DNA from 3 places in the Amycolatopsis sp. NPDC048633 genome. Region 2 is predicted to be linked to each of the others. Evidence: riboswitches for the same ligand, from Rfam matches in the RefSeq annotation. Region 2 holds a riboswitch; each other region holds the start of a gene.

Region 1 (7,627 bases), on a different contig from region 2:
GGAGAATGGATGTCGTACACCCCCGGCCCGACGCCGCGGCCGAAGCCGCCCGCGTTCAGGTCCGTGAGCACCTCCATCTTCGAACGCGCCGCCTCGATCGACGTGACGTCCGCGTCCAGCGCGTCGATCGCCGGGAGCACTTCCCCGAACTCCGAGTAGCACATGTGCGTGTGGATCTGCGTCGCGTCGGCGATCCCGGACGTCGCCAGCCGGAACGCCGACACCGCCCAGTCGAAGTACGCCCGATGCGCGCGGGACCGCAGCGGCAGCAGCTCCCGCAGCGCCGGCTCGTCGACCTGGACGACGCGGATACCCGCCGCCTCCAGGTCGTGCACCTCGTCGCGGATCGCCAGCGCCACCTGCCGCGCCGTCTCGCCGAGGGGCTGGTCGTCGCGGACGAACGACCACGCCAGGATCGTCACCGGGCCCGTCAGCATGCCCTTGACCGGCTTCGCGGTCAGGCTCTGGGCGTACCGCGCCCACTCGACCGTCATCGGCGCCGGCCGCGAGACGTCGCCGTAGAGGATCGGCGGGCGGACGCAGCGGGAGCCGTAGGACTGCACCCAGCCGTGCGCGGTCGCCGCGAAACCGGTCAGCTGCTCGGCGAAGTACTGCACCATGTCGTTGCGCTCCGGCTCGCCGTGCACGAGGACGTCGAGGCCCAGCTCCTCCTGCAGCCGGACGACCCGCTGCACCTCCGAACGCATCGCGGCGGCGTAGCCCGCGTCGTCGAGCGTGCCCGCGCGGTGCGCCGCCCGCGCCTTGCGGACCTCCAGGGTCTGCGGGAACGAGCCGATCGTCGTGGTCGGCAGCGGCGGGAGACCCAGCGCGGCCTGCTGAGCCGCTGCCCGCTCCGCATACGGCGCCCGGGCGACGTCCGGAAGCGCGGCCAGCCGGGCGCGGACGCCGGAGTCGGCCAGTTCGGCCGCCGAGGCGCGATCGGCGACGGCGGCACGCGCGCCGGCCAGGTCCGCGTCCTCCCCGCGCAGGGCGCGACCGAGCAGCACGACCTCGTCGACCTTCTGCCGCGCGAACGAGAGCCACCCCGCGAGCCGCGGGTGCAGGTCCTCCCGCGCGACGTCGTAGGGCACGTGCAGCAGCGAGCACGACGTCGACACGCTGACCGACTTCGCGACGCCGAGCAGGGTCGCGGCCCGGCTCAGCGCGCGCTGCGGGTCGGTCCGCCAGACGTTGCGCCCGTCGACGACCCCGGCCAGCACCTCCTTGTCCCGCAACGCCGGTTCGGCGGCGACTGCGTCCACAAAGGACTCGTCGGTGACCAGGTCGACGGCCAGCGCGTCGATGGGGGAGCGGGCCAGCGCGCCGAGGCCGCGGCCGAGTCCGCCGAAGTACCCGGCGACCAGCAGCTTCGGCCGGGCGGCCGCCTTGCCGAGCCAGTGGTACGCGCGGATCAGCGCGTTCAGCTCGGCCTCGGTGCGGTCGGCGGCGAACGCGGGCTCGTCGAGCTGCACCCACTCGACACCTTCGTCGTGCAGCCGCGCCAGCAGTTCGGCGTAGCGGGGGAGCAGGGTGTCGAGCAGGTCCAAGGGGCGGAACCCGTCGGTGCCCTTGCTCAGCAGCAGGAACGTCACCGGCCCGACCAGCACCGGCCGCGTCTCGATGCCGAGCGCACGAGCTTCCCGGTATTCGTCGAGGGGCTTGGTCCCGGCGAGGGTGAACTCGGTGTCCGGCCCCAGTTCGGGGACGATGTAGTGGTAGTTGGTGTCGAACCATTTGGTCATCTCGAGCGCCGGCGCGTCCTGGACGCCCCGAGCGGCGGCGAAGTACGTGTCGAGCGGCGAAAGACCGGGCCGAGCGGGCAGCGCGCCGAACAGCTCGGCGGTGTCGAGCACCTGGTCGTAGTGCGAGAACGTGTTGGACGGGACCGAGTCCAGCCCGGCGTCCCGCAGTTCCAGCCAGGTCCGCTGACGCAGTTCGCGGCCGACGGCCAGCAAGGCGGCTTCGTCGATCTTGCCCGCCCAATAGCGTTCCAGAGCGCGCTTGAGCTCCCGGTCCGGGCCGATCCGGGGGTAGCCCAGCACAGTGGTGCCGATGGTCACAGCTCTCTCCTCGCGAGCTAGTCCGAAGAGTCCGGACGCGCGCGAAGGCGAGCGTTTCGGTCGTGCCCATCCCGCGAGGCCCGGACTCGCGCACGCCGTCGGCGCACGCACCACGGGCAGGTCTTCGGACTCGTGGGCGCACTGCGCAGTCCTACCGGCCGTCGCTTCCCAAGCTCGCGCTCAGTGCTTCTTGACGGCTTTCGTTCCCACTCACCGCTGCGGGGCAGTCCCGGATTCGCGCCGGGTTCCCTGTTGCCTCCCCGGGGCGAACCCCGGGGAACCAGTGGCGAGTCCGAGTCTAGGTCACTTGTCCAGGTTGACGGTGAAGAAGTCGGTGAGCTTGCCGACAGCGAGATCGACGTACTCGCGCTTGTCGTAGAGGTCGACGTGGCTGGCGCCCTCGATCCAGTGGATCTCCGCGGGGCCGGTGGCGCGCCGGTGGGCTTCCAGGCCCATCCAGGCGGTGACGGCGCGCTCGCCGAGGACCTGCAGGATCGGGCGCGGGCCGATCAGCGGGACGGCGTGGAAGACGTCACTCGAAGCCATCTTGTCGACGCTATCCCAGGTGAGGAACTTCGCCGAGCGTTCGTGGTAGCCGCGGGGGCCGCAATAGTACTCCCAGCCTTCGATGCCGTGCTCGCCACCGAGCGCACCGGCCTGTGCGGCGGTCTCGGGGAACAGGGTCAGCACGCCGGGGTCTTCGCCGCGGGCGGCGGTCGTCCGGGCCTGGGCGGCGGTGTCGAGCAGGCCCTGGAAGACGGCCGGGTCCTGGGTGCCGTCGGCGCCGTAGCGGAACTGGCGGGCGGGTTCGGCGGTGCACACGGTCGCGACGGCCTTGACCCGGTGGTCACCGCCGGTGGCGGCGAGCGAGTAGCCGCCGGAGGCGCAGATGCCCAGCAGGCCGATCCGGCCGGCGTCGACCTCGGGCCGGGTGGTGAGGAAGGAGACGGCGGCCTTGAAGTCCTCGATCCGCTGGGCGGGATCCTCCAGGCCGCGCGGCAGGCCGCCGGACTCGCCCTGGTATGCGGCGTCGAAGGCGAGGGTCACGAAACCCTGCTCGGCCAGCAGACTTGCGTAGGTGCCGGAGGTCTGTTCCTTGACGCCGGTGCCAGGGTGGCCGACCACGAGGGCCCGGCCGTCGGCGTCGTCGGGAACGTAGAGGTGCGCGGCTATGTCGAGGCCGGCGCTGGTGAAGGTGACGGTGGTGGTCATGGCTCCACCATCGACCCGCGATGTGCCCGGGAAAAGCGGCGGGTTCCTGCCTGGGAAGAATCGTTCCCAGGCAGGAACCCGGAGGGAGATCAGTCCCAGTCGAGCGCGCCGCCTGACTGGTACTCGATGACGCGGGTCTCGAAGAAGTTCTTCTCCTTCTTCAGGTCCATCGCCTCGGACATCCACGGAAACGGGTTCTCGGTCTCGCCGAAGATCGGCTGGAGGCCGATCTGCTGCGCGCGCCGGTCGGTGATGAAGTGCATGTACTGCTCGCACAGCTGCGCCGACAGGCCGAGCATGCCGCGCGGCATGGTGTCGCGTGCGTACGCGACCTCCAGCTCGCACGCGTCCTTGAGCATCCCGCGGACCTCTTCCTGGAACTCGGGCGTCCACAGGTGCGGGTTCTCGATCTTGATCTGGTTGATGCAGTCGATGCCGAAGTTCAGGTGGATCGACTCGTCGCGCAGGATGTACTGGTACTGCTCGGCGATGCCGACCATCTTGTTGCGGCGGCCGAGCGAGAGGATCTGCGCGAAGCCGGTGTAGAACCACATGCCTTCGAAGATCACGTAGAACGCGACGAGGTCACGCAGGAACGCCGTGTCGGCCTCCGGCGTCCCGGTCTCGAAGTCCGGGTCCTCCAGGTGCTGCGTGTACTTCAGCGCCCACGCGTCCTTGTCCGAAATGGACGGGACCTCGCGGTACATGTTGAACAGCTCGCCCTCGACCAGGCCGAGGCTCTCGCAGATGTACTGGAAGGTGTGCGTGTGCACGGCCTCCTCGAACGCCTGGCGCAGCAGGTACTGGCGGCACTCGGGGTTCGTGATCTGCCGGTACACCGCGAGCACGATGTTGTTGGCCACCAAGGACTCCGCGGTCGCGAAGAAGCCCAGGTTGCGCTTGAGCATCTGCCGCTCGTCCTCGGTGAGGCCGTCCTTCGACTTCCACAGCGCGATGTCGGCCTGCATGGCGACCTCGGTCGGCATCCAGTGGTTGTTGCAGCCGGCCAGGTACTTCTCCCAGGCCCAGGTGTACTTCATCGGCAGCAGCTGGTTGACGTCGGCGCGCGCGTTGATCATGCGCTTGTCGTCGACGTTGATCCGGGCGGCCCCGACCTCGATCTCACCGAGGCCGGTGGCGCCGGTCGTCTCCACGTTGGTCATGTCTCAGGGGTTCCTTACTGGCAGGCTTCGCAGTCGGGGTCGTCGATGCGGCAGGCGGCGCCTTCGGTGGCGACGAAGTCGACGTCGGTCTTCGGCAGCTCCTGGGACTCCGGCTTCGGAGCCGGGGTCACCGGCACGGCCGGAACCGAAGCCGAGGGTGCCGGTGCCGGGGCCGGAGCGGCGGCGGGGGCCGCCGGAGCCGAGGTGGCCGAGACGGCGTTCAGCTTGCCGTCGGTGCCGCGCAGGGTGCTCTTCTCCACGTGCGTCGCGGACTGCGCCCGCAGGTAGTACGTGGTCTTGAGGCCCTTGTGCCACGCGTAGCGGTACAGCTCGTCGAGCTTGCGGCCGCTCGGCGCCGCGATGTACAGGTTCAGCGACTGCGCCTGGTCGATCCACTTCTGGCGCACCGAACCGGCGTCGACGATCCACTTCGACTCGATCTCGAACGCCGTCGCGTACAGCGCCTTGAGGTCGTCCGGCACGCGGTCGATCTGGCCGAGGCTGCCGTCGAAGTACTTGAGGTCGCTGACCATGACCTCGTCCCACAGGCCGCGGGCCTTGAGGCTCTTGACCAGGTGCGGGTTGACGACGGTGAAGTCGCCGGACATGTTCGACTTGACGAACAGGTTCTGGAACAGCGGCTCGATCGACTGGCCGACCCCGGAGATGTTGGAGATCGTCGCGGTCGGCGCGATCGCCATCACGTTGGAGTTGCGCATGCCGACGGTCTTGACGCGCTCGCGCAGCGGCGCCCAGTCCAGCGTCGACGAGGTGTCGACGTCGAGGCCGTCACCCTGGCGGGCGTCGATGAGCAGCTGCATCGAGTCGATCGGCAGGATGCCCTTGCTCCACAGCGAACCCTCGAACGTCTGGTACTGCCCGCGCTCCTCGGCGAGGTCGGTCGACGCCGAGATCGCGTAGTAGGACACGTGTTCCATGGAGACGTCGGCGAACTTCACGGCCTCGGCGGAGGCGAACGGGACGCCGATCTCGAACAGCGCGTCCTGGAAGCCCATGATGCCCAGGCCGACCGGGCGGTGGCGCAGGTTGGAGCGGCGCGCCTCCGGGATCGTGTAGAAGTTGATGTCGATCACGTTGTCCAGCATGCGGACGGCCGTGCGCACGGTCTTCTCGAGGCGCGCGGTGTCCAAACCGGACGGCGTGACGTGCTTGAGCAGGTTCACCGAGCCGAGGTTGCAGACCGCGACCTCGTCGGTGGTGGTGTTCAGCGTGATCTCGGTGCACAGGTTGGACGAGTGCACGACGCCGACGTGCTGCTGCGGCGAGCGCAGGTTGCACGGGTCCTTGAACGTGATCCACGGGTGGCCGGTCTCGAACAGCATGGTCAGCATGCGCCGCCACAGGTCGACCGCGCGGATCCGGCGGAAGACCTTGATCTCGCCGCGGTCGGCCATCGCCTCGTACTCGCGGTAGCGGGCGGAGAACTCGTTGCCGTAGAGGTCGTGCAGGTCCGGGGTCTCGTTCGGCGAGAACAACGTCCACTCGGCGTTGGCCTCGACGCGGCGGAGGAACTCGTCGGGCACCCAGTTCGCGGTGTTCATGTCGTGGGTGCGCCGGCGGTCGTCACCGGTGTTCTTGCGCAGGTCGAGGAACTCCTCGATGTCCACGTGCCACGTCTCGAGGTACGCGCAGGCCGCGCCCTTGCGCTTGCCGCCCTGGTTGACGGCGACCGCGGTGTCGTTGGCGATCTTGAGGAACGGCACGACACCCTGCGACTGGCCGTTGGTGCCCTTGATGTGGGCGCCGAGGCCGCGGACCGGGGTCCAGTCGTTGCCGAGGCCGCCCGAGTACTTCGCCAGCAGCGCGTTGTTCTTGTAGGCCTGGAAGATCGAGTCCAGGTCGTCGTCCACCGTGGTCAGGAAGCAGGACGACAGCTGCGCGCGGGTGGTGCCCGAGTTGAACAGCGTCGGCGTCGAGGCCATGAAGTGGAACGTCGAGAGCAGCTCGTAGAACTCGATGGCGCGGGCTTCGCGGTCGTCCTCGCGGATCGCCAGGCCCATCGCGACGCGCATGAAGAACGCCTGCGGCAGCTCGAAGCGGGTGCCGTCGTGGTGCTGGAAGTACCGGTCGTACAGGGTCTGCAGGCCGAGGAAGCCGAAGTCGAGGTCACGCTTGGCCTCGATCGCGGCGGTGATCTTGTCCAGGTCGAAGGACAGCAGCTCGCCGTCGACCAGCTCCAGCTCGACGGCGCGGCGCAGGTAGGCGCGGAAGTACGCCGGGTACTCGGTCGCCATCTCGTCCTGGCTGGCCAGGCGCGGCTTCTTCGCCAGGTAGCTCAGCGCTTCGCCGCGCAGCTTGTCCAGCAGCAGCCGGGCGGAGACGTACGAGTAGTTCGGCTCCTGCTCGACCAGCACGCGGGCGGCCAGGACCTGGGCCAGGGCCAGCTCGTCGGCGCTGATGCCGTCGTAGAGGTTGCGCTTGGCCTCGGCCAGCACGGGCTCGGCGCTGACGTCTTCGAGGCCGGCGACGGCCTCGCCCACGACGTGGGAAACGCGGGCCCAGTCGAGCGGGCGGAGGATGCCGTCGACACCCTTGACGTTCAGCGCGACCTCGGTGGCGGCGGGCTTGATGGCCTCGCGGGCCTTCATGCGCTCGTCGCGGTAGAGGACGTACGCGCGGGCGACCTTGTGGTGCTCGCCGCGCATGAGGGCGAGCTCGACGATGTCCTGGATCTGCTCGATGTGCAGGGCGGTCTCGGGGCCGGCGTGGCGCAGCAGGGTGGTCTCCACCTGCTGGGTCAGCTCGGCGACGACGTGGTGCACGCGGGAGGACGCGGCGGCGTCGCCGCCCTCGACCGCGAGGAACGCCTTCGTCAGCGCCACCGAGATCTTCCCGGCGTCGAACGGCGACACGCTGCCGTCCCGCCGGATGACCCGGATCGCGGTGGGGGTATCGGCGGCGGCGGGCGGCCGCTGACCGGTTTCGACTGACATGCGTGTCTCCAAGTTTTCAGGCGCGTTGGATCGCCGCACGGCCGCACAAGGCCGTGCGCTGCAGGTTCTTCAAAGCTGCCCGGCAGTACTCTGCAGCGGTCTCCCCGTCGCTGGGCGCTGCCGGTCATCAGAGACTACATGTAGGGGTGATCGACCGCACGGGCCCCAAGGGGTGGCGTGTCGCGGGCTCACCCTGCCGGGTTACGCGATCACCCAGAGGTGCTGCTCAGGCCGCGGA
Region 2 (7,627 bases):
AGTTGGAGCGGCTGAGCCTGCTCGCGCTCGCCGTCGCGCGGACGGTGCAGCGGTGCTACCCGCATCCGGTGCTGCCGCACGAGCTGATCCCGGACTTCGTCGAGATGGGGCGCATCGCGGTCTGGCTGGCGGAACTGACGGCCGGCGCCGGCGAGGTCCGTTCGCTGATCAGTCTCGAGGACGACCTCGACGATCTGCGCCGGATCCTGGCCGATGTCCGGAACCGGTGTGCCGGCGCGGCGGTGGCCGACGTCGTCCAGCTGAGCCGCCACTACGAGCGGTTCGCCGACCACGCGGTCCTGCTGGGCCGCCTGATGAAGTCCGCGGTCCCCCGCAGCCAGGCGGACGGGACGGCGGCCTGAGCGGGTCCGCGGACCGTCTGGGGGCGGACCGCGGACCCGCTCGGTTCACCTGGCCGGGTCCCGGAAATGTGCCCGCACCAACCCGGCCGTGGTGAGCACGAGCTTCGCGCCGTCGACGACGGGCAGCCGGCCCGGCACGGCCTGACGAGTGTTCCGGCATGATGAGCGGATGCCCCGTCGTGAGCTCCGCCCGCATCAGGTGTGGCTGATCGGCGTTCCGCTCAACCTGCTGCTGGCCATCCCGTGCGCCTACCCGGTCGCGTTCGCGATGCTGGGAACGCAGGTCCTCGCGGGTGAGCTCGGGTGGGGCACGATCGACCCCACCGTGGTCGACGACGGCGCGGGCTTCGTGATCGGGCTCGGCCTGGTCTCACTGGTATTCGCCGGACTGGTCGTGGCCGGCCTGAACGCCCTGTTCGCCTTCCGCGCACCGCAGCTCAAAGCGGGCCGTTACTGGCTCGTGGTGGCCCTGCTGGTCGTGGTTCCCGGCATCGTCCACTGGACCACCCGCTAGTGCTCTGTCCGGAGCCACGCCGGCCGCGCCCGGTGCACTGGCCGCCGCGGGCGTGCGCAGCGACGGCGACGGCGCTCTCGCGCACGGCGCCGAATCGTCCTCTTTGGACGGTGACGCGCTGGTGAGTCCCGACGTCGACGGCAAGAAGTCCGCGCTGCGCTGCCCCAGCCGCGACCCGGGCTGCCGTCACCACCGTGCCCACCTACTCCGCCGCGGCACCGCCGCACCCGCGCCGCGGACGTATTCTCCTTACGGCAGGCGGGTGATCGTCTGCTGACCCGAACCGATCGGACGCGGGCATGACCGGATACGGCCGGGACCGGGAACGCCGGCGGCGCACCCGCACGCTGCTCGCCGCCGGTTACCTCACGGCGTTGACGGCGCTGCTGGGCCTCAAGACCGGCTGGGTCCCGGCGGCGGCCGGCCTGCTCGGCCTCCTCGCGCTGGTGTACCTGGTGTTCTCGTTGATCGCGTGGCGGGACGCCCGCGCGGAGCGCCGACGACGCGCCGCGGGGGAGCCGCCGTCGTGGTCGGCTCAGCTGCCGGTGCAGGTCGCCCAGCTCCTCGGCGCCAAGGCGCCCGGCCGCCACGCCCGCCGCGCCGACGAGGTGGGCGAACTGCTGGGCCGGCTGTCCCTCCGAGACGGCGAACTGTGCTGGGAGCCGAGAAAAGCCGACCGCGAGCGTGGCGTCGGCCCGCTGACGTTCGACCGGTCGTGGACAGCGGAGGTCGTCCCGCTTCGGGGCCCGGCAAGCCAAGGCTGCCTGACGCTTACGTCCCCCGACGGCACAGCGGTGGACCTCTGGGTCCGCCACCCGGCCGACCTCCGCCAAGCCTTGACGGCGCTCGTCCGCTAGCTGGAGCTCGAACCTCAGGCCGGGTGGTAGGTGGTGACCGTGCCGCCGTGGCTGAACGTCCGGGTCTCCACCGGGGTGAACGGCCGCGGCCGGAACGGGCCGGTGAACGCCGGAAGGCCATAGCCCGCGACGACCGGGTAGCGCTTGAACACCAGTTCGTCGATCTCCGGCAGCAGTTCGCCCGCGAGCCGCGCGCCGCCGCAGAGCCAGATGTCCTCGCCGGGCTCCTCCTTGAGCCGGCGGACCGTGGCCACGGGGTCGGTGACCACCTTGAGCGCGGGGTCGGCGAGCTCCCCGAGCGTCGTCGACGCCACGTACTGCCGCAGGTGTGCGTAGGGGCTGGCGACACCGGCGTCGAGGGCCGGCTGGTAGGTGCCGCGACCCATGAACACGGTGTCGAACCGCCTGTTCGGCGCGCCGTCGAGGCCGATGTGCGGCCGGATGTGGCTCGGCATCGTCTCCGGGAACTCCGCCCGGAGGTACTCGACCATGTCCGGCGCCTCCGGGTAGAAGTCGACCTCGCCACCCGGCCCGGTGATGAACCCGTCGATCGAGACGGCGACGTAGTAGACGAGCTTGCGCATGCGACCCCCAGAATAACTTGATCTGTAGTACTTTACCTGTAGTGGTTAGACGGTAGCACTACAAGCGGAGTGGTTACAAGTGATGGCGCGACGCAACCCGGAACGACGGGCGGCCCTGCTCGACGCGGCGATCGAGGTCCTGGCGGCGGAAGGCGCGCGCGGGCTGACGTTCCGCGCGGTGGACCAGCGGGCCGCGGTGCCCACCGGCACCGCCTCCAACTACTTCGCCGGTCGCGAGGAGATCCTCACCGGCGCGGGGGAGCGCGTCTACGAACGGCTGGTGCCGGACGAGGCGACGCTGGCCGCCCCGTTCGACGGCCCGCGCGACCGCGCCCGCCTCGTCGAGCTGATGCACGAGTTGGTCGAGCGCGTGGCGGCGTTCCCGACGGGGTTCTTGGCCCTGCTGGAGCTGCGCCTGGAGGCGGCCCGCCGGCCGGAGCTGCGGGAGGTGCTGACGACGCGGATCCGCGCGGACCTCGACTTCAACGTGGAAAACCACCTGAAGACCGGCCTGCCGGGCGACGCGACGACGGTCAAGCTGCTGTGGCTGGCCCTGAACTGGCTGATCATCGAGCGGCTGACCTTGCCCGGCCTGCTCGACCCGGACGAGAGCACCGATCTCGTCGAGGCGCTCGTCGAACGGCTCACTGCGTAGTCGACGTGAGTTTGCCGTTCCCGTCCGGCTGAGCAGGTGTTACTGTCCGTCTGTTTGACCAGTACAACCTCATGATTTTCTGCCCGTGGCAGGGGAAGCCGGTCGAAGTCCGGCACTGTCGCGCAACCGTGGGTCACCTTGGGTGACGAGTCGGATTACCTCCTCGGGCAGGTGTTGTCGAACCGCTGTCGCGTAAACAGCGAGTGGACGCCCGGCCGTCGTGGCCGGTCTCTTCTCGGGGTGCGCGCCGGCGTCTGGGGAGAGGAAGGACCACTTGGCCGGCCCGCGCTTCGCCGCTTTGGTGTCCGCTGTCTTGATCGTTGCCGTGGGCTCGTCGACCCCGGCTTTCGCCGGCGAACTCGCGGCCTCGAAACCCACGTCGCAGTGGCTTTCTGCGCAGCTCTCGCCCGAGGGAACCCTGCAGAACCCGCTGGGCGGGGACCTGCCCGACCACGGCCTGATGATCGACACCCTGTTCGCGATGTACGCCTCCGGTGACGGAGCCTTGGCCGCACCGATCGTCGAGTACCTCGATCACCACGCCACCGACTACTACACCTGGGACGGCCTCGTCCCGGGACAGGGCTACGACGCGATCATCACCGGCGGCGCCGCGGCGAAGGTGCTGGTCGCCGCGGAAATCGCGGGACGCGATCCACGGGCGTTCGGCGGGCACGACATGGTCGCCGAAACCCTGGGCACGATCGCGCGCTCCGGCGTCGACAAGGGCCGGGTCAGCGACTACTCGAAGAACCCGGACTTCAAGGACTTCGTCAGCAACAACGCCAACATGTTCGGCCAGGCCCTGGCCGTGATCGGGCTGGCCGGCGTGGGCCTGACCGATCGGCTCGCGATCGACACGATGTTGAAGCAGCAGTGCTCGGAGGGCTACTTCCGGATCTTCTTCGGCCTCATCCCCACCACCGAGACCGGTGACCAGGTGACCCCCGACGGCCACAAGATCTCGACCTGCGACGAGGGCAAGCCGTTCGACCAGTCGGCGCCGGACGGCGACACCACCGGCATCGCGCTCTCGGCCATGCTCGCCGCGCGGGACGCCGGTGCGGCGAACCTCGAGGGGCCCATCACCAAGACCGTGAGGTGGCTGAAGGCGCACCAGACCGCGAGCGGCGGCTGGGGCGGCGGGGTCGGCACCGAAGCGCCCAACACCAACAGCACCGGCTTGATCGTGCAGGCGCTCGCCGACGCCGGATGCGTGGACGCCGCGATGGCCTCGGGGACCGCGTTTCTCAAGTCCGCCCAGGCGACGGCGGCCGACTCGGGCAACCGGCTCGGCGATCAGCTCGGCGCCATCGCCTACACCCCGGCCGAATACGAAGCGGCGCGCACGAACGGGATCGGCAGCCTCGACACCTGGATCCGCGCGAGCGCGCAGGCCTCGCTCGGCCTGGCCCAGGTCGGCTTCCACGACCTCACGCTGGGACACGCCGGAGCGCAGGGGCCACCGGACCCCGGCTGTCTTCCGCCACCGCCACCGCCCGGCGAAAAGCCCCCGGCGACGGGCAGTCCCGCCGTGAAGCCGCCGGTCAGCCAGAAGGCCGGCACCCCCGCGCTGCGGCCGGGTTCGCCGCGCGGCACCGTGGTGACGCCCGCCGGCGCGCCGGCGCAGGTCGCCGGGCCGACGCCGGCCGACCGGCTCGGCGGCTACCTCGCCGGGCAGCTCGTCGACAGCGACCACGTCGAGGTCAGCCAGGACGGCAAAACGTTCGTCGACTACGACCTCACCGCCGACCTCGTGCTCGCCCTGCGCACGCTGGGACAGCAGCCGGACGCGGTGGCCCGCGCGTCGCGGTTCCTGCTGAACCCGGACTCGATCAAGGCCTACGCCCACGGCGCGCCCTACGAATCCGGTGCGGCGTCGTATGCCGAGCCGTTGGCGAAGCTGCAGACCATCGCGCAGTTCCTGGCCGCGGGCGGGCAGGCTCCGGACGACCTCGCGCCGGTCACCGCCCAGCTGACCCAGGACCTCACCGCCCTGCGCACCCCGGCCGGCGAGTTCACCGACACCGGCGAATTCGCCGACGGAACACGATCCCTCCAGCGCCACGCGTGGGCGACCTTGGCGACAACCGCGGGTTCCGACCTCGCCGCCGCGAAGGCCGCGACCGGGGTGCTGGTCGCGCACCAGTGCGCCGACGGACTCTTCCCGGCGGCGTTCGTCCCGGAGCCGTGCGTCACCGGCGACCTGGCGGCGACCGCCGTCGCGGTTCAGGCGTTGAACGCCGAACCGCGCACTGCCGGCGCGTCAGTGAGTGCTGCCGTCGGGATGCCGGACAACGCGGCACCGGCCGGCTGGACGCCGGATCACCGGCACGCGCTGGAATCCGCCGCCGCGGCGCTGACCGCACGGACCGGAGCCGACGGCATCGTCACCGGCGCCGGCGGCCAGCCCGACGCCACGCTCACCGCGGTCGTCGCCGGGGGCCGCCAGGTGGCCGGGCTCGATGCGAGCAAGGCCGCGCAGTCGCTCGGCGCGCTGGTACTGGCTGACGGCGGGCTTCCGAAGGCACCCGGCGGGCCGAGCGACCCGGGCGCGAGCATCGCGGCGGCGGCCGGGATCGCCGCCCGGACCTGGCTCGGCGCGGACGGCTCCCCGCTCGTCACGGCAGCGCGCCTGCCGCTGTCCACCCAGCCGCTCGCCGCCATCGGCGGCGGTCCCGTGATCGCGCAGCCGGCCACGAGCAACTCGGCGTTCTGGCTGGCGACGCGGTTCTCCGGAGCGGCGCTCCTCCTCGTCCTCGCGCTGGCCATGGGCCTGCGCCACCTCATCCGCAGCACATCGCACAACAACCGGGGGTAACACCATGAGACGCATTCCTTCGCTGCTGGCCGGGCTCGCCGTCCTGGCCGGTCTTGCCGGCACGTCGGCGACACCGGCGTCGGCCGTCGACCCGGCCAAGGGCTACAACGGAATCTGCACCGGCACCGACGCGCTCACCGGCGTCACCGTCGTCATCGACTTCCAGGAGCTGAACGGCAACGGCGGCACCGCCGCGCCGACGATCACCCGGTGCTCGCCGAACGCCACGCCGGGCACCGACCGCAACGGAATCCAGGCCCTGCAGGACGCGGGGATCGCCGTCGCCGGCGTCGCGCAGTGGGGGCTCGGGTTCGTGTGCCGGCTGGAGGGCCGGCCGTCGGCGTCCGAGTCGATCCCGGTCTCGGGCAACCCGACCTACAAGGAAGCCTGCGTGCGGACGCCGCCCGCCGCGGCCTACTGGTCGTACTGGAACGCCACCGGCGCGGACACGACCTGGACCTACAGCAGCTACGGCGCCCTCAACCGCAACGTCGTCCCCGGTGGTTTCGAAGGCTGGTCGTTCTCCCTCAACCGCGGCGCCAGCACGAACCCGGTGCCGCGCGTGACCCCGCGCAACCCGGCCGTCAACGCCACCAACCCGACCGTGGGCCTCTCGGCCGACGACCTGGACCGCAAGATCACCCTCGGCCAGAGCACCACGCTGACCTGGACGTCGACCAACTCCACGACGCTCACCGCGCAGTCGGTCGCCCCGGCCACCGGCGGCGGCTCCTGGTCCGGCTCGCTGGCCGTTCCCGGCGGGACGAAGACGATCACGCCGACGGCCAAGGGCACCTACACGTACACGATCAAGGCGACCGGGACCGGCGGCACGGTCTACTCGACCGCGTCGCTGACGGTGCAGTGATCCGTCGAGTTTCCGGTGTGGTGGCAGCCGTCCTGCTGACGGCCGCCCTCACCCCGGGCATCGCCCACGCCGTCGACCAGAGCAAAGGCCACCCCGGGTTCTGCACCGACGGCACCGGCGTCACGGTCGTGATCGACTTCCAGCGGCTCGGCGGCACCACGATCGTGCGCTGCGACCCGCAGACCGGGCGCGGCACCGGGCTGGACGCGCTGAAGAACGCCGGGTTCCAGATCGCCGGGGTGCAGCGCTGGGGCGAGGCGTTCATCTGCCGGATCGAGAACCGGCCGTCGGCGGTCGAGGAGATCCCGGTCAAGGGCAACGAACACTACAAAGAGACCTGTGTGGACACTCCGCCCGCGGCGGGGTACTGGTCCTACTGGCACGCGGGGAACAACTGCGCGTGGGAGTACAGCCAGTGGGGCGTGAAGAACCGCGACTTCACCACGGGCGGGTTCGAAGGCTGGTCGTTCTCGCTCAACGCGACCGCCGACACCAACCCGATCCCGCGGATCGCCGCGGTCCGGCCCGGCACCGCCGGACCGTGCACCACCGCGGCCGAGCCGGCTCCCAGTTCCGGCGACGTCAACGAGAAGCAGCCTGGCAGCGCAGCGGGCGGCAACTCCGGTTCCCCGACAGACCCGGCCGCCCCACCCTCGGGAGCGCAAGCCGGCACGCCTGATCAGCCGGGGCAGCCCGGGGAGAGCGGCCGCCCGCTGCCGCCACCCAAGCCGCGGCCCGGCGGTGGCGGCCACCAGGCGGCAGACCCCGCCGGCAACGTCACGTTCACCGGCGGCGAAGGCGCGCCCGACGTCGACCAGGCGATCAAGGAGCAGGCCGGGGCGAGTGACTACGCGCCCTGGGTCGCCGGCGGAGCCGTGGTGGTGCTCGCGGCCGCGGCCTGGTTCACGGCGCGGCGCCGCAAGCGCGCCCGGGAAAGCTGATGCCCGCTTCCTGGTTCCTGCCCCG
Region 3 (7,627 bases), on a different contig from region 2:
CCGGGTGCGCGTCGGCGACGGCGATCTCGTCGGTCAGCGTCCTGCCGTCCGCGAGGGTGACCTCCACCCGGCCGCCAAACGCCGGCTCCGGCGCGTGGTAGCGGCGCGTCCATTCCGGATCTTCGACAGTGCTGATCTTCTGCCACAGCTCGACGGTGTCCGGACGGGTGGCGCGCTCGCGGGTGTAGGAGTCGACGTGGTGCCAGGCGCCGTCCTGCAGTGCCACCGCGAAGATGTACGGGATCGAGTGGTCCAGGGTCTCCCGGCTCGCGTTCGGGTCGTACTTCTGCGGGTCGTTCGCGCCGGAGCCGATGACGTAGTGGGTGTGGTGGCTGGTGTGGATGACGATCTTCTCGACCTTGCCGGTCTCGCCGATCCGCGGCCCGAGCCGCCGGGCCAGGTCGATCAGTGCCTGGCTCTGGTACTCCGCCGAGTGTTCCTTGGTGTAGGTGTCCAAAATGGACCGCTTTGCCTCGCCTGGCGCGGGCAGCGGGACGGTGTAGCTCGCCGACGGGCCGCTCAGCAGCCACGCGATGAAGCCGTCCTCACCTTCGTAGATCGGGCTCGGTGCGCCTTCGCCGCGCATGACGCGGTCGACGGCTTCGATCGCGGCCTTCCCCGCGAACGCGGGCGCGTAGGCCTTCCACGACGAGATCTCGCCCTTGCGGGACTGCCGCGTGGTGGTCGTCGTGTGCAGGGCCTGGCCGATGGCCTGGTACACCGTCGCGGTGTCGAGGCCGAGCAGCGCGCCGAGGCCCCCCGCGACGGACGGGCCGAGGTGGGCGATGTGGTCGATCTTGTGCTCGTGCAGGCAGATCCCGCGCACCAGGTCGACCTGCAGCTCGTAACCGGCGGCGATGCCGCGGACCAGGTCGGCGCCGGTGCGGCCGGTGTGCTGGGCGACGGCGAGGATCGGCGGGATGTTGTCTCCGGGATGCGAGTAGTCCGCGGCCAGGAACGTGTCGTGGTAGTCCAGCTCGCGCACGGCGACGCCGTTGGCCCAGGCCGCCCACTCCGGCGAGAACCGGCCGGGGACACCGAACACCGTCGCGCCGGGCGTGGTGGGGTGCGCGAGGGCCTGGTCACGGGCCGCCGAGACCGGGCGCCGGGACAACGACGCGGCGGCCACCGAAGCGTTGTCGATGACGCGGTTGATCACCATCTCGGTGACCTCGGGCGCCACCGGCACCGGGTCGGTCGCGACGGCCGCCAGCTTCCAGGCCAGCTGCTCCTCGCGCGGCAACGCTTCGGCGGAACGGTAGGTGCGGACGGTGTGGTCGATCATCACTTTCCCTCGTGGACGTAGAACCCGCGGCCGGCCTTCTTGCCGAGCAGACCGGCGTCGACCATGCGCAGCAACAGCGGCGGCGGGGCGTACAAGGCTTCCTTGAACTCGGCGTAGAGCGATTCGGCGATGGCCGCGACGGTGTCGAGGCCGATGAGGTCGGTCAGCCGCAGCGGGCCCATCGGGTGCGCGGTGCCCAGCTCCATCCCGCGGTCGACGTCGGCGGCGGACGCGAAGCCGGACTCGACCATGCGGATCGCCGAGAGCAGGTAGGGCACCAGCAGGGCGTTGACGACGAACCCGGCGCGGTCGGCCGCGCCGATCGTCGTCTTGCCGAGCACGTCGGTGGCGAACCGCTGCGCGCGGTCCACCGTCGCGGGGGCGGTGAGCAGCGAGCCGACCACCTCGACCAGCGGCAGCACCGGCACCGGGTTGAAGAAGTGCAGGCCGACGACCTGCCCGGCCCGGCCGGTGGCCATCCCGAGCCGCATGATCGGAATCGACGAGGTGTTGGACGCCAGGATCGCGTCCGGATCCTCGACCACCTTGTCCAGGGTCGCGAACAGCTCGGTCTTGACCTGCTCGTCCTCCGCGACCGCTTCGACGACCAGCTGGCGGTCGGCGAGGTCGCCGAGGTCGGTGGTGAACCGCAGCCGCCAGGACGCCTGCTCGGCGGCCGCGCGGTCCAGCTTGCCCGCACGGACCGCTCGGTCGAGGGACGCGAGGATCCGGGCGCGACCGGCGTCGGCCGACGGCGTGTCCTGCTCGCAGACCAGCACGTCCAGGCCGGCGCGGGCGCAGACCTCGGCGATGCCCGCCCCCATCTGTCCCGCGCCGACGACGGCCACTCGTGCGATGTTCATCCGGCCTCCTGTGAACCTTGTGGTGCGCTGTGTTCAGCGTGGCATCGCGATAGTCAGTGAGCGAGCCTTGCGGACTGTGAAGTCTTGTGAACGTTTTGAGGCGATCTGTAAAAGTTGTTAAAGTTTGCCTGTGGAGAAGATGTTCGCCGGAGCCCGGCTGCGGCAGCTGCGCGAGGACCGGTCGATGACCCAGTCCGACCTCGCCCGCCTGCTGGAGATCTCGCCGAGTTACGTGAACCAGCTCGAGCACAACGGCCGCCCCCTGACCCTGCCCGTGCTGCTGCGGCTGACCGAGCACTTCGGGGTGGACGCGGAGTTCTTCGCCGCGCAGGACACCGCGCGGCTGGTCGCGGACGTGCGGGAGGTCTTCGCCGACGACACCGTGGACGGCGTCATCTCCGCCGGCCAGGTCGACGAGCTGACCACGCAGCTGCCCGACGTCGCCCGCACGCTGGTCTCGCTGCACCGGCGCTACCGCGAAGCGGTGGAGAACATCGCGACCCTGGTGTCCGAGCAGGGCCTCGACCGGACCGCGGCGCAGCAGCCGCACGAGGAGATCCGCGACTGGTTCTACCGACGCCGCAACTACGTCGCCGAGCTCGACGAACCCGCCGAGAAACTGGCCGCCGAGCTCCGGCTCGTCCCCGGTGAAGTGCGCGCCGGCCTGGCCGCGGGCCTGCGGGACCGCCACGGCGTCGAGGTCGCGGCCGCGCCGATCGGCGCCGACCAGCACCGCTTCGACCCCGGCTCGCGCGCGTTGCACCTGTCCCCCGCGCTTCGGCCCGGCCAGGCGGCGTTCCGACTCGCCTCGGAACTGGCGATGCTGGAAGCGGGCGACACGATCGACCGGCTGGTCGGCGACGGTTCGTTCAGCGGCGAGACCGCGCGGCGGCTGGCCCGGATCGGCCTGGCCAACTACTTCGCCGGCGCGCTGGTGCTGCCCTACCGGGTCTTTCTCGGCGCGGCCGAGCGCTACCGCTACGACATCACGCGGCTGTCGGATCACTTCGGCGTCGGGTTCGAGACGATCTGCCACCGGCTCTCGACCCTGCAGCGGCGGGGCACGCGCGGCGTGCCGTTCTCGTTCGTGCGCGTCGACCGGGCGGGCAACATCTCCAAACGCCAGTCGGCGACCGGGTTCCACTTCTCCCGCGTCGGCGGTTCATGTCCACTGTGGATCGTCTATGAGGCGTTCAGCTCACCGGGCCGGATCGTCACGCAGGTCGCCGAGCTGCCGGACGGCAAGAAGTACTTCTGGCTCGCGCGGACGGTGAACCGCACCGTCGGCGGCCACGGCGACCCGGGCAAGACGTTCGCGATCGGCCTGGGCTGCGAACTGCGGCACGCCCGCCGGCTGATCTACTCCGACGGCCTCGCGCTCGGCGCGGACGCGGCGGTGACGCCGATCGGGATGGGCTGCAAGGTGTGCGAGCGGCCGGCGTGCCCGCAGCGGGCGTTCCCCGCCATCGGCAAGACCCTGCGAGTGGACGAGCACAGCAGCAGCCTGCTCCCCTACCCACCGCTCGAGTGAGACCCGAGCACAGTCGACATAGTAGGACCTCCTATATCAACTTCCCGCGATGATTCCCCTGTGGAAGACCGCGTGCGGCAAAAGCTTCGTGCTCAAAACGTTCGAACGCGACCCGCATGGTCGCGATGCCCGACGCCGAGCTGAACCCGATTCTCGACGCCTCATCGGCGCCAGCTACGACTCCGCGGACGGGCGCTGCGTCGCCATCTCCGTCGCCGTCCCGGTGGCGAAGCCACCGCGGAACTGGTCGTCGGCGGCCGTGATCTCACCGTGTCCGGTCACGAAAATGGCTTCTTCCTCGACAGATGCCTGTAAGACCGCGTCACCCCGGACATACGGCGCGTTCGTGACCCACGCCGGGTTCAGCGGAAGTCGCGAGTCGCACCATCCGCAACATCGGCGAAGGTCAGGCCACTCCAGAAATACGCAGCAGCTACACGTTTGCGGAGTTCGTACCAGGCGAGGACGAGTACGGCCCGGACAAGTGCGGTGGCGCCACGCTGGGCGAGGGCGCCGCCACACCGTCCGAACTGCGGTCAGGGCAGGTTGAACCACGCGGAGACCGGATCACCCGTGCGCTTCCACGTGACTCCGAAGCGCACGACCGGGTTGCTCGCGGTACCCGGGATCACCGCGCTGCACCCAGAGTCGCTGCCGTTGGCGTCGTCGACGTACCAGCTCACCCCGTTGCGCAGGACGTAGGTGGTGCGGAACCCATAGCCGTCGCTCTTGGTGTCGCAGGCATAGACCCGCGTGCGGTTGTCGGTGACACCGCCGTAGCCGCACCGGCCGTTGCAGTTGTTGATCGAGCCAATGTAGTCCTGTGCCGATGCCGCGGGCGCGACGGCCACCGCCGCACCGATCGCCAGCAGCACCGCAGCCGGGCCGACCCACATCCTGGTCTTCCGCATGGTCCCCTCCTCCTTCGATCACGGCCCCGGTCGGAGTCCGCGTCCGAACACGTGCCGAGATCGACGACGGTTTAGCCGGATGTCGGCCGTGTCCAAGCTGTGATCATCTGGCAAGCAGCGCCGAGCACGCAGTGGCTCATTCGAAACTGGACGGTCAGGGCGGATTGCCCTTTCGGGAGAATGTCAGGGCTGACGTGGTGTTCCAGGTCCGCGCGCGAAGCCTGTGCGAGTGTATGAAACTGTCGGCATCTCTCTGTTTCAAGAAGTTTGCGCGCAATACAGCCCGGTTCGCGTCTTTACTGGATGATCTTCCGCTGCTCAGCTGCGCAGACCTGTACACCGTCAGCGATGGGACCGGATCCAGGTAAGCGAGGGGCTCGCTTCAGGAGATTCGGGCTGATTCACGTTCGCTGAGGTTGGTGGACGGCGGTGTGCCCCGCGCATCCGGGCAGAGCGGTGCCGACCGAGAATCCTACGGCGCCGCCGTACCCCGGCGCCCGTGTGGGCGACTCGGACACCGCTGTCCAGCTCGTGCTCGAACTCGGCCATCCGACCTCCCGAGCAAGGGTACTGAGGCGCCGACGCTATCGACACACTCGCCACCGCGCCATCCGGAGTCGGACGAAACCGGACCCGCCTCTATCCGGGTGAGACCCCGGGCACAGTCGACATAGTAGGACTACCTACTTTATGGTGTCCTCAGGTCTGCGGTGCAGGGAAGCCGGTGCGAATCCGGCGCGGTCCCGCCACTGTGACCGGGGAGCGACGCCCCACCTGAGTTGGCCACTGGCGCAAGCCGGGAAGGCCGGGGCGGCGTGGATCCGGGAGCCAGGATACCGGCCGCAGGCATTCGTGTTCGTCCACGAGGATGGAGCTGAACGCATGCGGATTCTTCCTGCCTGCGCGAAAACCGGCGACCCGCCGCGGTAGTTCAGCCTGCCCGAAATCCCGGCCACGACCCGTGCGCCCGGGCAGTCCGTCCTGCGCTACTCGCGAAAGGCGTGCCATGACCACCGAACTCACCCACTTCGTCGGCGGCAAACCGGTTCCCGGCACCTCGGGCCGTTACGCCGACGTCTTCGACCCCAGCACCGGCGCCGTCCAGGCCCGGGTCCCCCTCGCTTCCGCCGACGAGGTCGCCGAGGCGGTCGGCGTCGCGGCCGACGCCCAACGAGAGTGGGCGCGCTGGAACCCGCAGCGCCGCGCCCGCGTGCTGATGAAGTTCGTCGACCTCGTCCGGTCCGAAGAGGACAGTCTCGCCCGGCTGCTGTCGTCCGAGCACGGCAAGACCGTCGCCGACGCGCGCGGCGACATCCAGCGCGGTCTCGAGGTCGTCGAGTTCGCCATCGGCATCCCGCACCTGCTCAAGGGCGAGTTCAGCGACTCCGCCGGCACTGGCATCGACGTCTACTCGATGCGCCAGCCCCTCGGCGTCGTCGCCGGGATCACGCCGTTCAACTTCCCCGCGATGATTCCCCTGTGGAAGGCCGCGCCCGCCATCGCCTGCGGCAACAGCTTCGTGCTCAAACCGTCCGAACGCGACCCCTCGGTGCCGCTGCGGCTGGCCGAGCTGTTCCTCGAAGCGGGCCTGCCGCCAGGGGTGTTCCAGGTGGTCAACGGCGACAAGGAAGCCGTCGACGCGCTGCTCACCGACCCCCGCGTCGAGGCGGTCGGGTTCGTCGGGTCGTCGTCGATCGCCGAGTACATCTACACGACCGCGGCCGCGCACGGGAAGCGCGCGCAGTGCTTCGGCGGCGCGAAGAACCACATGATCGTCATGCCCGACGCCGACCTCAACCAGGTCGTCGACGCCCTCATCGGCGCCGGCTACGGCTCCGCGGGCGAGCGCTGCATGGCCATCTCCGTCGCCGTCCCGGTCGGCGAAGCCACCGCCGACGCGCTGGTCGAGAAGCTCACCGAACGCGTGAAGACGCTGAAGGTCGGCGCCTCGCTCGACGAGAACGCCGACTTCGGGCCCCTCGTCACCGCCGAAGCCGTCCAGCGGGTCCGCGACTACATCGACGTCGGCCTCGCCGAAGGCGCGGAACTGGTAGTCGACGGCCGCGACCTCACCGTCCCCGGGCACGAGAACGGCTTCTTCCTCGGCGGCTGCCTCTTCGACCGCGTCACCGCGGACATGCGGATCTACCGCGAGGAGATCTTCGGCCCGGTCCTGTCGATCGTGCGCGCGGCCGACTACGAGGAGGCGCTGCGCCTGCCGAGCGAGCACGAGTACGGCAACGGCGTCGCGATCTACACCCGCGACGGCGACACCGCCCGCGACTTCACCGCCCGCGTCAACACCGGCATGGTCGGCGTCAACGTGCCGATCCCGGTCCCGATCGCCTACCACACCTTCGGCGGCTGGAAGCGCTCCGGCTTCGGCGACCTCAACCAGCACGGCCCCGACTCCATCCGGTTCTACACCAAGACCAAGACCGTCACCTCCCGCTGGACGTCCGGGATCAAGGAAGACGCCTCCTTCGTCATCCCGACGATGGACTGAGCCATGCGACTCACCGACGAACAACGCGCGCTGCGCGAGACGGCCGCGGACTTCGCGGCCGAACACCTGGCGCCCCACGCGGTCGAATGGGACCAGGCCAAGCACTTCCCCGTCGACGTCCTGCGCAAGGCCGCGCAACTCGGTCTCGGCGGGCTGTACCTGCCCGAGGACGTCGGCGGTTCGGCACTCGGCCGCCTAGACGGGGTGCTGGTGTTCGAAGCGCTGGCGACCGGCTGCCCGTCGATCGCCGCGTACGTCTCGATCCACAACATGGTCGCCACCATGATCGACCGGTTCGGCGACGACGCCCAGCGGTACCGGTACCTGCCGCGGATGTCCACGATGGACGCTCTCGGCAGCTACTGCCTCACCGAGCCCGACGCCGGCTCGGACGCGGCTGCTTTGTCGACCTGCGCTCGACGAGACGGCGACGACTACGTCCTGGACGGCGTCAAGCAGTTCATCTCCGGCGCTGGCACGTCCGAGGTGTACGTCGTGCTCGCCCGCACCGGCGGCCCCGGTGCGCGAGGC

The links. A riboswitch is a leader RNA that binds a small molecule or an ion and turns the genes downstream of it on or off. The one in region 2 is predicted to bind cobalamin.
Region 1: linked by a shared signal. The riboswitch ahead of metE (5-methyltetrahydropteroyltriglutamate--homocysteine S-methyltransferase) and the one ahead of AB0C38_RS08450 (hypothetical protein) in region 2 are both predicted to bind cobalamin.
Region 3: linked by a shared signal. The riboswitch ahead of AB0C38_RS11365 (CoA-acylating methylmalonate-semialdehyde dehydrogenase) and the one ahead of AB0C38_RS08450 (hypothetical protein) in region 2 are both predicted to bind cobalamin.

Annotation. Positions count from the first base shown of each region.
Region 1 covers NZ_JBEZHS010000007.1:91,618-99,244, reverse strand. The annotation lists gene metE (5-methyltetrahydropteroyltriglutamate--homocysteine S-methyltransferase) at 1-2,060, opposite strand, end outside; cobalamin riboswitch at 2,158-2,360, opposite strand; gene AB0C38_RS16065 (alpha/beta hydrolase) at 2,364-3,272, opposite strand; gene AB0C38_RS16060 (ribonucleotide-diphosphate reductase subunit beta) at 3,362-4,435, opposite strand; gene AB0C38_RS16055 (ribonucleoside-diphosphate reductase subunit alpha) at 4,450-7,389, opposite strand.
Region 2 covers NZ_JBEZHS010000002.1:411,578-419,204, forward strand. The annotation lists gene AB0C38_RS08420 (phosphate transport system regulatory protein PhoU) at 1-362, shown strand, start outside; gene AB0C38_RS08425 (hypothetical protein) at 532-876, shown strand; gene AB0C38_RS08430 (hypothetical protein) at 929-1,153, shown strand; gene AB0C38_RS08435 (hypothetical protein) at 1,176-1,733, shown strand; gene AB0C38_RS08440 (dihydrofolate reductase) at 1,748-2,317, opposite strand; gene AB0C38_RS08445 (TetR family transcriptional regulator) at 2,400-2,972, shown strand; adenosylcobalamin (AdoCbl) riboswitch at 3,039-3,184, shown strand; gene AB0C38_RS08450 (hypothetical protein) at 3,298-5,793, shown strand; gene AB0C38_RS08455 (hypothetical protein) at 5,798-6,661, shown strand; gene AB0C38_RS08460 (ABC transporter substrate-binding protein) at 6,679-7,602, shown strand; gene AB0C38_RS08465 (energy-coupling factor transporter transmembrane component T) at 7,602-7,627, shown strand, end outside.
Region 3 covers NZ_JBEZHS010000004.1:124,858-132,484, forward strand. The annotation lists gene AB0C38_RS11345 (MmgE/PrpD family protein) at 1-1,285, opposite strand, end outside; gene AB0C38_RS11350 (3-hydroxybutyryl-CoA dehydrogenase) at 1,285-2,148, opposite strand; gene AB0C38_RS11355 (short-chain fatty acyl-CoA regulator family protein) at 2,279-3,679, shown strand; gene AB0C38_RS11360 (hypothetical protein) at 4,216-4,590, opposite strand; cobalamin riboswitch at 5,265-5,450, shown strand; gene AB0C38_RS11365 (CoA-acylating methylmalonate-semialdehyde dehydrogenase) at 5,597-7,096, shown strand; gene AB0C38_RS11370 (acyl-CoA dehydrogenase family protein) at 7,100-7,627, shown strand, end outside.